Regions from separate parts of the Burkholderia sp. 22313 genome, predicted to be linked through region 3. Evidence: predicted binding sites of a transcription regulator. Region 3 holds the regulator's gene; each other region holds the start of a gene.

What was found. The regulator HrcA, encoded in region 3, represses chaperone genes, less so after heat shock. The targets are predictions, from matches to a motif close to TTAGCACTCNNNNNNNNNGAGTGCTAA.
Region 1: a site for HrcA is predicted at 2,805-2,831, ahead of rpoH (RNA polymerase sigma factor RpoH). Genes of this name have one in related genera too.
Region 2: a site for HrcA is predicted at 2,309-2,335, ahead of ACTJKF_RS20660 (co-chaperone GroES). Genes of this name have one in related genera too.

Annotation. Positions count from the first base shown of each region.
Region 1 is NZ_JBQEON010000041.1:18,245-22,872, reverse strand. It holds gene leuA (2-isopropylmalate synthase) at 1-1,390, shown strand, start outside; gene ACTJKF_RS26945 (nuclear transport factor 2 family protein) at 1,534-1,917, opposite strand; gene ACTJKF_RS26940 (acyloxyacyl hydrolase) at 1,963-2,532, opposite strand; gene rpoH (RNA polymerase sigma factor RpoH) at 2,894-3,829, shown strand; gene cydP (cytochrome oxidase putative small subunit CydP) at 4,161-4,439, shown strand; gene ACTJKF_RS26925 (cytochrome ubiquinol oxidase subunit I) at 4,429-4,628, shown strand, end outside.
Region 2 is NZ_JBQEON010000025.1:56,876-61,503, reverse strand. It holds gene thiD (bifunctional hydroxymethylpyrimidine kinase/phosphomethylpyrimidine kinase) at 1-84, shown strand, start outside; gene groL (chaperonin GroEL) at 255-1,895, opposite strand; gene ACTJKF_RS20660 (co-chaperone GroES) at 1,942-2,235, opposite strand; gene ACTJKF_RS20655 (SRPBCC family protein) at 2,612-3,121, opposite strand; gene ACTJKF_RS20650 (LolA family protein) at 3,184-3,816, opposite strand; gene ACTJKF_RS20645 (quinol oxidase) at 3,813-4,232, opposite strand; gene ACTJKF_RS20640 (anti-sigma factor family protein) at 4,261-4,628, opposite strand, start outside.
Region 3 is NZ_JBQEON010000009.1:29,889-34,516, forward strand. It holds gene ACTJKF_RS09720 (RNA-binding S4 domain-containing protein) at 1-77, opposite strand, end outside; gene hemH (ferrochelatase) at 156-1,220, opposite strand; gene hrcA (heat-inducible transcriptional repressor HrcA) at 1,368-2,390, opposite strand; gene ACTJKF_RS09735 (NAD kinase) at 2,533-3,435, shown strand; gene recN (DNA repair protein RecN) at 3,455-4,628, shown strand, end outside.

The DNA.
Region 1 (4,628 bases), on a different contig from region 3:
GCTGATCGACGAGAAGCGGATCCCCGACGACGTGACGATCGAAGTGCTCGTACAGTCGCGCGAAGACCTGATCGCACGCACCTTCGACGCGCTCGACGGCGTGCCGCGCGCGATCGTGCACCTTTACAACGCGATCTGCCCGTCGTTCCGGCGCATCGTGTTCGGGATGTCGAAGGACGACGTGAAGGCGCTCGCGGTCGAGGGCACGCGGCTCATCAAGGAACATGCGGCGGCCCGCCCGGGCACGCACTGGACCTACCAGTACTCGCCGGAAACCTTCAGCATGACCGAGCTCACGTTCGCGCGCGAAGTGTGCGACGCGGTCGCGCAGATGTGGCGGCCGACCCGCGATCACAAGATGATCGTCAACCTGCCGGCGACCGTCGAAGCCGCAGGCCCGAACGTGTTCGCCGACCAGATCGAGTGGATGGACCGCAACCTCGCGTATCGCGACAGCATCGTGCTGTCGGTGCATCCGCACAACGATCGCGGCACCGCGGTCGCGGCGGCCGAGCTCGCGTTGCTCGCGGGTGCCGACCGCATCGAGGGCTGCCTGTTCGGCAACGGCGAACGCACCGGCAACGTCGATCTCGTCACGCTCGCGCTGAACCTCTATACGCAGGGCATCGACCCGGGCCTCGATTTCTCCGACATCGACGCGGTGCGCCGCGTGGTCGAGCGCTGCAACCAGATCCCGGTGCATCCGCGCCATCCGTATGCGGGCGACCTCGTGTTCACCGCGTTCTCCGGCTCGCACCAGGATGCGATCCGCAAGGGCTTCGCGCAGCAGCGACCCGACGCGATGTGGGAAGTGCCGTACCTGCCGATCGATCCCGCCGACCTCGGTCGCAGCTATGACGCGGTGATCCGCGTGAACAGCCAGTCCGGCAAGGGCGGCGCGACGTTCCTGCTCGAACGCGGGATGGGCTTCACGCCGACGCGGCGCGTGCAGATCGAATTCAGCCACGCGGTGCAGACGCTCGCCGACGCATCCGGCGAGGAAGTGACCGGCGACGCGATCTGCGCGCTGTTCGCCCGCGAATTCTTCGAGACCGACGGCCCGGCCGCGCGCCACGGCGACGGCGCTCGCTGGCAGAACCACGACATCGCGGGCGCGCCGCCGGCCGGCGCGTCGCCCGACGACGCTGCCCGGCGCGTGGCCGCGGCCTTCGCGGCGGCGGCCGGCGCGGCGATCGACGTCGCGTCGTGCGAACACGTGCGCACGACGGATGGCCTGATCGCGGTATCGGTCGGCTGCCAGGTCGGTGATGCGCCGCTGCGGCATGGTGTCGGCGTGCATGCCGATCCGGCGAGCGCCGCGCTCGACGCGGTCGTCAGCGCGATCAACCGCTCGGACTGGCGCTGTGCCGATCGCCGCGCGGCGGCCTGACCGGCAGGTTTCCCGTCAGGGTTTGAACGTCAGCGAGCGGTGCGTGACCGCCCGTGCGCCGCGCGATCCGCGCCGCACGGGCCAATGAAAAGCGGCCCAGAAGGCCGCTTCGGTCGGAACACGAAAAGGAGCGCCACGCGCGCTCATGTCTCGGTCGCGCACCGCGTCGCCTGCCACGCCAGCAGGCGCCACTGCCCCTGCTCATGGGTATGGACGGCCGTATAGGCAATCGGAAACACCAGCCCGCCGTTGTTCGTTTCCATCTCGATCAATGCGCGCCCGGTGACGACGCAGGTGGCGTCGCCGACGGGCAGCAGGTCCTGCGACTGGATTTCGATCTGGCGATAGCGGCGGCGGCCGGCGACGATGGCGTCGATGAACTGCTGCTTGGTTTCGCGTTTGCCGTTGGTGTGCACGAAGAACACCTTGTCCGACAACTGCGCATCGAGCGCCTCGCCGTCCCCGTCGACCATCGCCCGGAACCGCTCGCGCTCGAGTGCGCGAATCGCATCGACAACCTTCGCCATCGCCTGACTCCTCGGCAACGCGCCCGCCGTGCGCGGGCGTGCGGATCAGAAGTTGTACTGCACGTAGAACTGGTGGAAATTTATACCAGGATTCGGCTCTTTGATACCCGCGTTAGACACATGTTCAAAACGGTAGCCAACCTGATACTGTTGCCGTTGGCCGAACTGGACGCCGACGCCCGCGGTCGGTGCGAACTGGAACGCGGTCGACAGCGAGAAATTGTTCGAGATCGTCGGGTGCGTGAGCAGCCGGACGCCGCCGCCGGCCTCGATATACGGGCGAATCTCGCCCGCGCTCTTGATGAAGCGGAACATCGGTGTCACGCCGAATTCGCCGATGTTGCCGTGGACGTTGCCGCCCGTGTGCCAGTAGGCCGCGTGCCCTTCGACCACGAACGCGAAGTGCCAGCCGCCGATTTCCCACCAGTTCCAGCCCGGATCCCAGACCACCCCGAGATCGCCCTTGTGGATCCCGTGCCGATCGGAAAACCCGCCGCCCGCCTGGATCCCCCACCGATCCGCGAATGCGGCCCCCGATCCACCGAGCAGCGACGCCGCCAGCAGCGCATGCAGCGCAACCCGGCTACGGGGCCGGCGATTCTTCTTATTGTTCATCTGACACTCCAACTTTGCGGGTTGAATGGAGCCCTGCCGCAGCGGCCGGGCCCGAGCGAACTGAATGGTATGGTAAAGGACTTTTCGGGTCGGCATCACGAACCGAAATTGTTTGCTTCCAAAACGACAAAAATCGAAATCGTCTACCGATTACCATCAGAAACAATGGCTTACGGAACTTCTCGTCGTCCGCTCGGTCGCAAATTAGACTATCGACTCGACTGATTCGATAGAAAACCGGGAACTTGGATGCCCACGCGCCCTCTAAGGAATTAGCACTCGGATGACGGGAGTGCTAAGATTGGCCTCGGAATCTCATCCGAGACCAGGGGTTTGTCCCTGATTCCAAAGGAGTTTTTTAGTGAGCCATGCCCTGACCCTTCCGAACACCCTGAGCCCGACGCCGGCCAAGGCCGAATCGGCAGGCTCGCTGGCGCTCGCAACTCAATCGATGTTGCCGGGCCAGCTTGGCAACATCGACGCGTATATCCAGGCCGTCAACCGGATCCCGCTGTTGACCGCCGAAGAGGAACGCCAGTACGCGACCGAATTCCGCGACGACAACAACCTCGACTCGGCACGCCGCCTCGTGCTGTCGCACCTGCGGCTCGTCGTGTCGATCGCGCGCAATTATCTCGGCTACGGCCTGCCGCACGGCGACCTGATCCAGGAAGGCAACATCGGCCTGATGAAGGCGGTGAAGCGTTTCGACCCGGAGCAAAACGTCCGCCTGGTGTCGTACGCCATTCACTGGATCAAGGCCGAGATCCACGAGTACATCCTGCGCAACTGGCGCATGGTGAAGGTCGCGACGACGAAGGCGCAGCGCAAGCTGTTCTTCAACCTGCGCAGCCACAAGAAGAGCATGCAGGCGATGACGCCCGAGGAAATCGACGGCCTCGCGCAAGAGCTCAACGTCAAGCGCGAAGACGTGACCGAAATGGAAACGCGCCTGTCGGGCGGCGACATCGCGCTCGAAGGGCAAGTGGAAGACGGCGAGGAGTCGTACGCGCCGATCGCCTACCTGGCGGATTCGCACAACGAGCCGACCGCCGTGCTCGCCGCGCGTCAGCGTGACTCGCTGCAGACGGATGGCATCGCGCAGGCGCTCGAGGCACTCGACGCACGCAGCCGCCGGATCATCGAGGCGCGCTGGCTGAACGTCGACGACGACGGCTCGGGCGGCTCGACGCTGCACGATCTCGCGGCCGAATTCGGCGTGTCGGCGGAACGCATCCGCCAGATCGAAGCGAGCGCAATGAAAAAGATGCGCACGGCACTCGCCGAATACGCATAAATCCGCGAGTTAGAGCGTTTCACCCAAAACCGCTGCCCGACCGGCAGCGGTTTTTTTTCGCCTGTCGATTTCGCCGCACGCCTCGCTTATTGACTGACCATATTGATCTGGTATCAGGCGGATTCCGTCCCCTTCCGCATAACCTTGATCTACCTCAAGATTCATCACGCAATTCGCGACGGTCTGCCGCAGCGCAGCACTCGGCATCGGAAAGCCGGCATCTTAAAATTGGCACGTCGGCTTAAAAGGATTAAAACCGCTTTACCGCCGTCATAAAATCCAACGTAAAGTCGCCCCAAAATTCAACGCAAATCGATTCAGGATAATTGCCTTGATCTCGATCAATAAAGAGCCTGCGGCGCCTCCCCCGCGGGCCGACGGCACGCCCGGCTGGCGCGCGCGCATCGGCGCGTGGGTTCGCGGGCCGACCCTCGTGCGCGACATCACGCTGGTGCTGATCGTCAAGCTGATCCTCCTGATGTCGCTCAAATACGCATTCTTCAATCATCCGCAGGCGGAGCACATGTCGCTGCCGCCCGCCGTCGTCGCCGAGAAGCTGCTCTCGGTGCCGGCGCCTGCATCTACCGAGGGAGACCACCATGATAAGTAGCGAAGTCGTCGATCTGTCACGTCTGCAGTTCGGCATCACGGCGCTCTACCACTTCCTGTTCGTGCCGCTGACGCTCGGCCTGTCCTGGCTGCTCGTCATCATGGAAGCCGTCTACGTGATGACCGGCAAGCAGGTCTACAAGGACATGACCCAGTTCTGGGGCAAGCTGTTCGGGATCAACTTCGCGAT
Region 2 (4,628 bases), on a different contig from region 3:
TTCTGGGCGCGCAGCAATGACGATGCAGACACGCCGCCGGCCGTGAAGGCCGATCTGGTGCCGAGGACGTCGCACCGGCATTGATGCATGCACGGCGGCCAGACGCCGCCGTTGTACGCCACGCATGATCGCTTCGGGGCGGCGCGCCGCCCCTTTTCGCGCGCACATAAAAAAAGACCCGCATCGCTGCGGGTCTTTTCTTTTGGCTGGAACGCGCATCGCTGCGCGTTCCGGACACCATCGACCGAAGTCGATTACATGTCCATGCCCATGCCGCCCATGCCACCCGGCATGCCGCCCGGCATCGGTGCATCTTCCTTCGGCAGTTCTGCGACAGCTGCGTCCGTCGTCAGCAGCAGGCCAGCAACCGAAGCTGCGTTCTGCAGTGCGGTGCGCGTGACCTTGGTCGGGTCGACGACGCCGGCTTCAACCATGTCGACGTACTCGCCCGTTGCTGCGTTGTAGCCGTAGTTGCCCTTGCCTGCAGCCACTGCCGCCACGACGACGCTGGCTTCTTCGCCACCGTTCGTGACGATCTGGCGCAGCGGCTCTTCCATCGCGCGCAGCACGATCTTGATGCCGGCGTTCTGGTCAGCGTTCAGGCCGGTCAGGCCCGCGATCGCGGTGCGAGCGCGGATCAGCGCAACGCCGCCGCCTGCCACGATGCCTTCTTCCACAGCTGCGCGCGTTGCGTGCAGTGCGTCTTCGACACGTGCCTTCTTTTCCTTCATTTCGACTTCGGTCGCAGCACCGACCTTGATCACTGCCACGCCGCCGGCCAGCTTGGCCACGCGCTCTTGCAGCTTTTCACGGTCGTAGTCCGACGTCGCTTCTTCGATTTGCGTGCGAACTTGCTTGACGCGCGCTTCGATGTTCACGGCTTCGCCTGCGCCGTCGATGATCGTCGTGTTTTCCTTGCCCACTTCGATACGCTTCGCCTGGCCCAGCTCTGCCAGCGTTGCCTTCTCGAGCGTCAGGCCGGTTTCTTCCGCGACGACTTGACCGCCGGTCAGGATCGCGATGTCTTCCAGCATGGCCTTGCGGCGATCGCCGAAGCCCGGCGCCTTGACCGCAACGGTCTTCAGGATGCCGCGGATGTTGTTGACGACCAGCGTTGCGAGCGCTTCGCCTTCGACGTCTTCAGCGATGATCAGCAGCGGACGGCCAGCCTTCGCGACTTGCTCGAGTACCGGCAGCAGATCACGGATGTTCGACACCTTCTTGTCGTGCAGCAGCACGAACGGGTTGTCGAGGACGGCGACTTGCTTGTCCGGGTTGTTGATGAAGTACGGCGACAGGTAGCCGCGGTCGAACTGCATGCCTTCGACGACGTCGAGTTCGTCAGCCAGCGACTTGCCGTCTTCGACGGTGATCACGCCTTCCTTGCCGACCTTGTCCATCGCTTCAGCGATGCGATCGCCGATCGACGAGTCGCTGTTCGCCGAGATCGAGCCGACCTGTGCGATTTCCTTGTTCGTCGTGCACGGCTTGCTGATCTTCTTCAGCTCTTCGACAGCCGCCGCGACTGCCTTGTCGATGCCGCGCTTCAGGTCCATCGGGTTCATGCCCGATGCGACGTACTTCATGCCTTCGCGAACGATCGATTGCGCGAGGACGGTTGCCGTCGTCGTGCCGTCGCCTGCGTTGTCGCTGGTCTTGGAAGCCACTTCCTTGACCATTTGCGCGCCCATGTTCTGGAGCTTGTCCTTCAGCTCGATTTCCTTCGCGACCGACACACCGTCCTTGGTGACCGTCGGGCCGCCGAAGCTGCGCTCGAGCACGACGTTGCGGCCCTTCGGACCCAGCGTGACCTTGACTGCGTTGGCGAGAATGTTCACGCCTTCGACCATCTTCGAACGGGCGGAATCGCCGAATACGACGTCTTTAGCTGCCATCTTCTAACTCCTTGAATTCTTGGGAATATGTGCCGTCAGTGGACGCTTACTTCGCGTTGACCACGGCCATGATGTCTTCTTCGCGCATGACCAGCAGCTCCTGGCCGTCGACCTTGACGGTCTGGCCAGCGTACTTGCCGAACAGCACGCGATCGCCGACCTTCACGTCGAGCGCGATCGGCGCGCCCTTGTCGTCGCGCTTGCCCGGGCCGACCGCGAGGATCTCGCCTTGATCCGGCTTCTCAGCAGCAGCTTCGGGGATCACGATGCCCGAGGCGGTCTTGGTTTCCTGATCCAGGCGCTTGACGATCACGCGATCGTGCAAAGGACGAAGGTTCATATTCACTCCTCTCTTGACTGAGATTGAAGAACGCTTAGGGAATCTGCCCGGCGGATCGCCCGGCAGAGAATTGTTAGCACTCTCGTGCAGCGAGTGCTAATTATATGGACGGGTTTTGACAAATTCAAGAAGGGGAGCCGGAGGTTTTTTCATCCGCCGCCGGGCGACGGAAAAACGCCGAGAAAACCAATAAAATCCTTTTGAAACAATACGATAGATAACAATCCAACCCACCAGGAAGGGCCTCGATACGGGTTATCCCCGCCATCGCTTCGTTTTGACACGGGGTAAGCAGCGAGTTCCCGCCGCCGTCCGGCCCCCCTTCAAAAAGCCTGCTCGGGCGCCAGGCGGCACGCAAATGCCGGCCGCCGGCGCCTCACATGTCGGGGCAACCCGCAACCGGCTGGAACGTTCGGCCGTCGGTCTCGACCTTCGCGCCGAGCAGGCGCGCGAGCCCTTTCGCGCCCTCGCGCATCACGACGTCGTGATTCCAGATGAAGAACGGCCGTGCAATCGGCTCCAGCCAGTTCATCCAGCGCTCGCGCGTGCGGATGTGCCAGTCGTAGCGCACGACGGTGCGCGTGCCGTCGCCGGCGAACGACCAGCGGCCGTCGCCCTCGATCGCGCCGCTCGCGCGGCCTTCGAGCACATGCGGCCGCTCGACGCGCAGCACGCGCATGTCGAAGGTCAGCCGGTACGGCAACGCGCCCTTCCACGTATATCGCTGCAGCGCGCCGACGCCGCGCGCGTCGCCCGGCTCGATCGCGACGGTCCGCACGGCGCCCTTCCACCAGTCGGGCCAGCGGTCGACCTGGTAGATCGCGTCCCAGACCACCGCGAGCGGCGCATCCACGCGCCACGTCGTCGAAAACCGGTATTCCGCCATGCAGCCTCCGGCACGAATCGGGATCGGGAAAGGGGATCGGGAAGCGGGGTCGGGAAGCAGGGTCAGGGCGCGAAAAACCGTGCGGGAAACGCGATATCGATCTCGACGTCGTCGAGCGTCACGGTTTCGAGCGGCGCGCCGTCGTCGTCCGCGAAGCTGACGACCTTCAGCGGAAAGCCGTCCTCGGTGTCCAGCCACAGCCGGTAGCGATGCACGCCGTGGACCACGTGCGCGGGCGCGCCCGTCACCGATACCCGCAGCGTGGTCCGGCCGCCGATGGTTTCCTCGCCTTCCGTCACCGTCGCGCCGCCCTGCTGCAGCGCATGCACGTTGCGCAGCAGCACGCCGATGTCCGACCGGTCGACACGATGGCCGCTGCGGTCGCGCAACAGCGGATTGGACGGCGACATCGTCAGTGCGGGCAGCACATGCTCGCCGAACGGGCGCAGCCGGACCTTGCCGTCACCGGGATCGTATGCGAGCACCGCGCCATGATGCGGCGACACGAAGTCCATCCGGACGAAACCGGGTTTCAGGTACGCATAGTGGAATTCGGTGTGCTCGCCGCTGCGCGCCGACGAGCGGATCGTCGCACGGTACGAGTGGACCTGGTCGAAATGCGCCTGCGCGACGGTCACGGGGTCGGCTGTCATGCTCGCTCCTATCAGGCTCGCGGCCAGCAATGCGGCAATCATGGCGCCGCCTCGACGTCGAGCACGCCTTCCATGCCGCGCTCGCGATGGCTGCGCAAGAACAGCAGCCGATGCGTGCAATAGTAGGCGAAGCGGCCGGGCGCCGTCGGCGTGAAGCGAAACGTCTTCGGCGTCGTGCTCAGTTCCGTGTGCACCGCGATGCCGGCCTGCGGCGCGTCGATTTCGAAACTGTGCGGCACGATGCCCGGTTCGACCGAGACGGTCAGTTCGACCGGCGCCTGCGCGCGGACGATCACATGGCTCGGTCGAAAGAAATAGCTGCCGCCGACGATCGTCACCCGCTGCACGCCGTCGGCGTCGACCGGCACGCGCACCGGGACGCCGCCGTCCGCTTGCGCGAGCCCGGCGCCTGCCGCGAGCACCATCGCCGCCACCACCCTTGCCGCCTTCGCATTCATTTTGCACTCCCTGCCGAGGTCGCGCGCGTCATCCCTTCCATGCGTCCGTCGGGCCGCCGAGCGCGCCGCATGCTTCGATCGCCAGTTCGCGCAGCCGGCGTTCGTCGCCACGGCCTGACAGCGCAAAACCCATGCCGCGATCCGACCAGAAATACGTGTAGCGACCGTCGGCCGACATCGCCTGCGGCGCGAGGCTGCGCGCATCGTAGGCCGTCATGTACAGCGTCACGCGCGCGCCGTCCGCACGCTGGTACATCAGTTGCGCGGCCGGCCCCGCGTCGCCCGGCAGCAGCCGGCCGCCCAGCAGCGCATAGCCGTATTCGTCTAACGAAGGTGCGCGCACGGAGCGCCCGAGACGGACAGACAACCATCCGGACAGGCGCGCCGGATCGCTCG
Region 3 (4,628 bases):
TTGAAGAAGCGGGCCGCCCACAGCCATTTGTCGATGCGCAGCTTCGCGCCGGGTTCCGTCGAAATCCTGTAATTCATGCCAGCCTCCGCCGGGCCGTCCCGCCGCAACCGGCCGCACCGTCGCGGCGCAGCGAACGCAGGGGTCGTACCATCATTTCAGTTCACCGTTTCGGGCTGCGCGGCCTTCACCGGCCAGCCCTGCAGATTCTCGGCGACGATCTCGCCCACGGCGCCGATCCACGCGGGCGCGCCGTTCAGGCACGGAATCCGGTGGAAGGCCTGGCCGCCGCCCGCGATGAACTCGTCGCGCACTTCCATCCCGATCTCCTCGATCGTCTCCAGACAATCGGCCGTAAAACCGGGACAGAACACATCGGCGCGCCGCACGCCGGCCTCGCCGAGCTCGCGCAGCGTCGGCGCCGTGTACGGCTGCAGCCATTCTGCCTTGCCGAAGCGTGACTGGAACGTCACGCGGCATTCGAGCGGCGACAGCCCGAGTGCGGCCATCAGCAGCGCGCCCGTCTGCTGGCACTGGTCGTGATAGGGGTCGCCGAGATCGAGCGTGCGCTTCGGCACGCCGTGAAAACTCAGCACGAGCTTGTCGCCGGCCGCGAAGTCCGGCCGGCCGTGCTGCGCCCAGTACTGGCGCACCTGCTCGGCGAGCGCGTGGATATAGGCCGGATGGTCGGCATACTGCCGCACCGTGCGCACTTCCGGCTGGTTGCGCATCCGCGCGAGCGCGCCGAACGCGGCATCGAATGCGGTCGCCGTGGTGGACGCCGAGTATTGCGGATACATCGGCATCAGCAGCACGCGCTCGACGCCGGCACGCTTGAACTGCGCGAGCGCCTGCGCGATGTTCGGGCTGCCGTAGCGCATCGCGTAGTCGACCTTCACCTGGTAGCCGTTCGACGCGAGCAGATGCCGCACGCCGTCGGCCTGGCGCTCGGTGTACACGCGCAGCGGCGAGCCTTCGGGCATCCAGACGGCCGCATATTTCTTCGCGGACGCGCGGCCGCGCAGCGGCAGGATCAGCGTGCGCAGCAGCACCTGCCAGACGACCTGCGGGATTTCGACGACGCGGGGATCCGACAGGAATTCGGCCAGATAGCGCCGCACCGCGCGCGGCGTCGGGGCGTCGGGCGTGCCGAGATTGATCAGCAGCACGCCGATGCGATGGGCAGCCGCGACACTCGAAGGCGGCTCAAGATCGAAACGCATGGGCAGGAACGTGCTCGGGGCACGCAGTCGGACGGCTCTCAATTATAGCGGGCCGCCCCGATCGGGTCGGCTGGCCGTTCGACCGACTGGCGGCGCGCGCGGCGCCGCGGCACGATGGCGGAACGGTATTCCCGCCGGCGACGGTCGTTACTGCTGGCTCAGCGTGAGCGACAGCAGCCGCGCGGTGATGTCGACGATCGGGATCACGCGGTTGTAGGCCATGCGGGTCGGGCCGATCACGCCGAGCGTGCCGACGATCTGGCCGTTCACCTCGTACGGCGCGGTGACGACGCTCATTTCCTCGATCGGCACGAGCGTCGATTCGCCGCCGATGAAAATCTGCACGCCCTGGGCGTGGCTCGACACGTCGAGCAGTTGCAGGAGGCCCGTCTTTTGGTCGAACACGTCGAACAGTTTGCGCAGCCGCGCCATGTCGGACGACAGGTCCGCCACTTCGAGCAGGTTGCGCTCGCCGGAAATGAGCACGGTGTCCTCGGTATCGGGCACCTCGGTGCTGGCCGTCACCGCTGCATGCATCAGCGTGGTCATGTCGCCGCGCAGCTGGTCGATCTCGTCGCGCAGGCGGCGCCGCACCTCGTCGAACGACAGGCCGGCAAAGTGCGCGTTGATGTAGTTGGACGCCTCGGTGAGCTGCGACGGCGAATAGTCGCGCGGGGTCGCGAGCATCCGGTTCTGCACGTCGCCCTCGGGCGTGACGATGATCAGCAGGATGCGCTTGTCCGACAGGCGCATGAACTCGATCTGCTTGAACACGTGGCTGCGGCGCGGCGTCAGCACGACACCGGCGAATTGCGACAGGTTCGACAGCACGCTCGCCGCGGCCGCCACCACCCGTTGCTGCGGTTCGCCGGCCTGCAGCGTGTTCTGCACCTGCCGTGCGACGGCTTCGGCGTCGATCGGCGCCTCGACCGTCAGCATCGTGTCGACGAACAGGCGATAGCCGCGCGGCGTCGGAATGCGGCCGGCCGACGTGTGCGGGCTCGACACGAGGCCGAGCTCCTCCAGGTCGGACATCACGTTGCGGATCGTTGCCGGGCTCAGCTCGAGCCCCGAGTAACGGGACAACGTGCGCGAGCCGACCGGCTGACCGTCGGCGATATACCGTTCGATCAGGGTTTTCAGGAGGGTTCGTGCGCGAGGATCTAGCATGGTGGAAAATTTTAGCGCAACCGCGCGAGCACGGCGAGTGGGCGCGGCCACTGTCGCGCGGGCCGGCCGATCCGGCCCCGTGCGCGCACAGCCGGTTCCACAGCCGGTTCTTTTCGTCAACGAGCTATGGTGTAATGCCGGCATGAAAACCGGTAATCAGTTCAACACCGTCGCGCTCGTCGGCCGGAGCAACACGCCCGGCATCGCCGAGCCGCTCGCCACGCTGGCTGGCTGCATCGCGAAGCTCGGCTTCGAGGTCGTGTTCGAAGCCGACACGGCGCGCGAGATCGGCATCTCCGGCTATCCGGCACTCACCCCGGCGGAAATCGGGGCGCGCGCGGACGTGGCGGTCGTGCTCGGCGGCGACGGCACGATGCTCGGCATCGGCCGCCAGCTCGCGCCGTACAAGACGCCGCTGATCGGGATCAACCACGGGCGGCTCGGTTTCATCACCGACATCGCGGCGGCCGACATGCAGGCGCTCGTCCCGGTGATCCTGTCGGGCAAGTTCGAGCGCGAGGAGCGCTCGCTGCTCGAGGCCCGGATCATGCGCGACGGCGAACCGATCTACCACGCGATCGCGTTCAACGACGTCGTCGTGAACCGCAGCGGCTTTTCCGGGATGGTCGAGCTGCGCGCGTCGGTGGACGGCCGGTACATGTACAACCAGCGTTCGGACGGCCTGATCGTCGCGACGCCGACCGGCTCGACCGCCTATGCGCTGTCGTCGGCCGGCCCGATCCTGCATCCGCAGCTCCAGGGCATCGTGCTCGTGCCGATCGCGCCGCATGCGCTGTCGAACCGGCCGATCGTGCTGCCCGACGACTCGAAGATCGCGATCCAGATCGTCGGCGGCCGCGACGTCAACGTGAATTTCGACATGCAGTCGTTCACCGCGCTCGAACTGAACGACACGATCGAGGTGCGCCGCTCGAAGCATACGGTGCCGTTCCTGCATCCGATCGGCTACAGCTACTACGCGACGCTGCGCAAGAAGCTGCACTGGAACGAACACGCATCGAACGAAGACGACAAGGCGTCCTGACGCACCACCGCCCGACACCATGCTCCGCCACCTCTCGATTCGCGACTTCGTCATCGTCGCCGCGCTCGATCTCGAATTCGACAGCGGCTTTTCCGTCTTTTCCGGCGAAACCGGCGCCGGCAAATCGATCCTGATCGACGCCCTCGCGCTCGCGCTCGGCGAACGTGCCGACGCAAGCGTCGTGCGCGCCGGCTGCACCCGCGCCGACATCACCGCCGAATTCACGCCGCACGACCGCGTCGCGCGCTGGCTCGACGAACACGCGTTCGACACCGAGGACACCGTGATGCTGCGCCGCGTGATCGACGCGAACGGCCGCTCGCGCGCGTTCATCAACGGCACCAGCGCGACGCTCGCGCAACTGCGCGAGCTCGGCGAGATGCTGGTCGACATCCACGGCCAGCACGCGCACCAGCTGCTGATGCGGCCCGACGCGCAACGCGAGCTGTTCGACACGCACGCGGGGCTCGTCGCCGATGCCGCGAACGTCGCACGCGCGTGGCGCGTCTGGCGCGACGCGACGCAGGCGATCGACGCCGCGAAAGCGCACGAGCGCGAACTGCAGCTCGAACGCGAGAAACTCGCGTGGCAGCTCGCCGAACTCGACAAGCTCGCCCCGCAACCGGGCGAATGGGACGAAGTCGGCAGCGAGCACAAGCGCCTGTCGCATTCGGCGAACCTGATCGCCGGCGTGCAGGGCGCGCTCAACGCGCTGTCCGAGGCGGACGACGCGCTGCTCCCGCAGCTCGGCGCGATCGTGTCGAAACTACGCAGCCTGGCCGACTACGACACCGGGCTCGGCGACGCGCTCGCGTCGCTCGAACCGGCCGAGATCCAGCTGCAGGAAGCCGTCTATTCGCTGTCGCACTACGCGCAGCGCCTCGATCTCGACCCGGCCCGCCTCGTGCAGGTCGAAACGCGCCTCGACGCGCTGCACTCGACCGCCCGCAAGTTCCGCCTGCCGCCCGACACGCTGCACGAGGAACACGCGGCACGCCGCGCGCAACTCGCGGCGCTCGACGCGGCCGCCGATCTCGGCGCACTCGAAGCCGCGCAGGCGAAGGCATGGGAAGCCTATCTCGGCGACGCGAAACACCTGTCGAAAGCGCGCGCGCAGGCCGCGAAGGCGCTCGGCACGGCCGTCACCGCCGGCATGCAGGAACTGTCGATGGCGGGCGGCAGCTTCGAAGTCG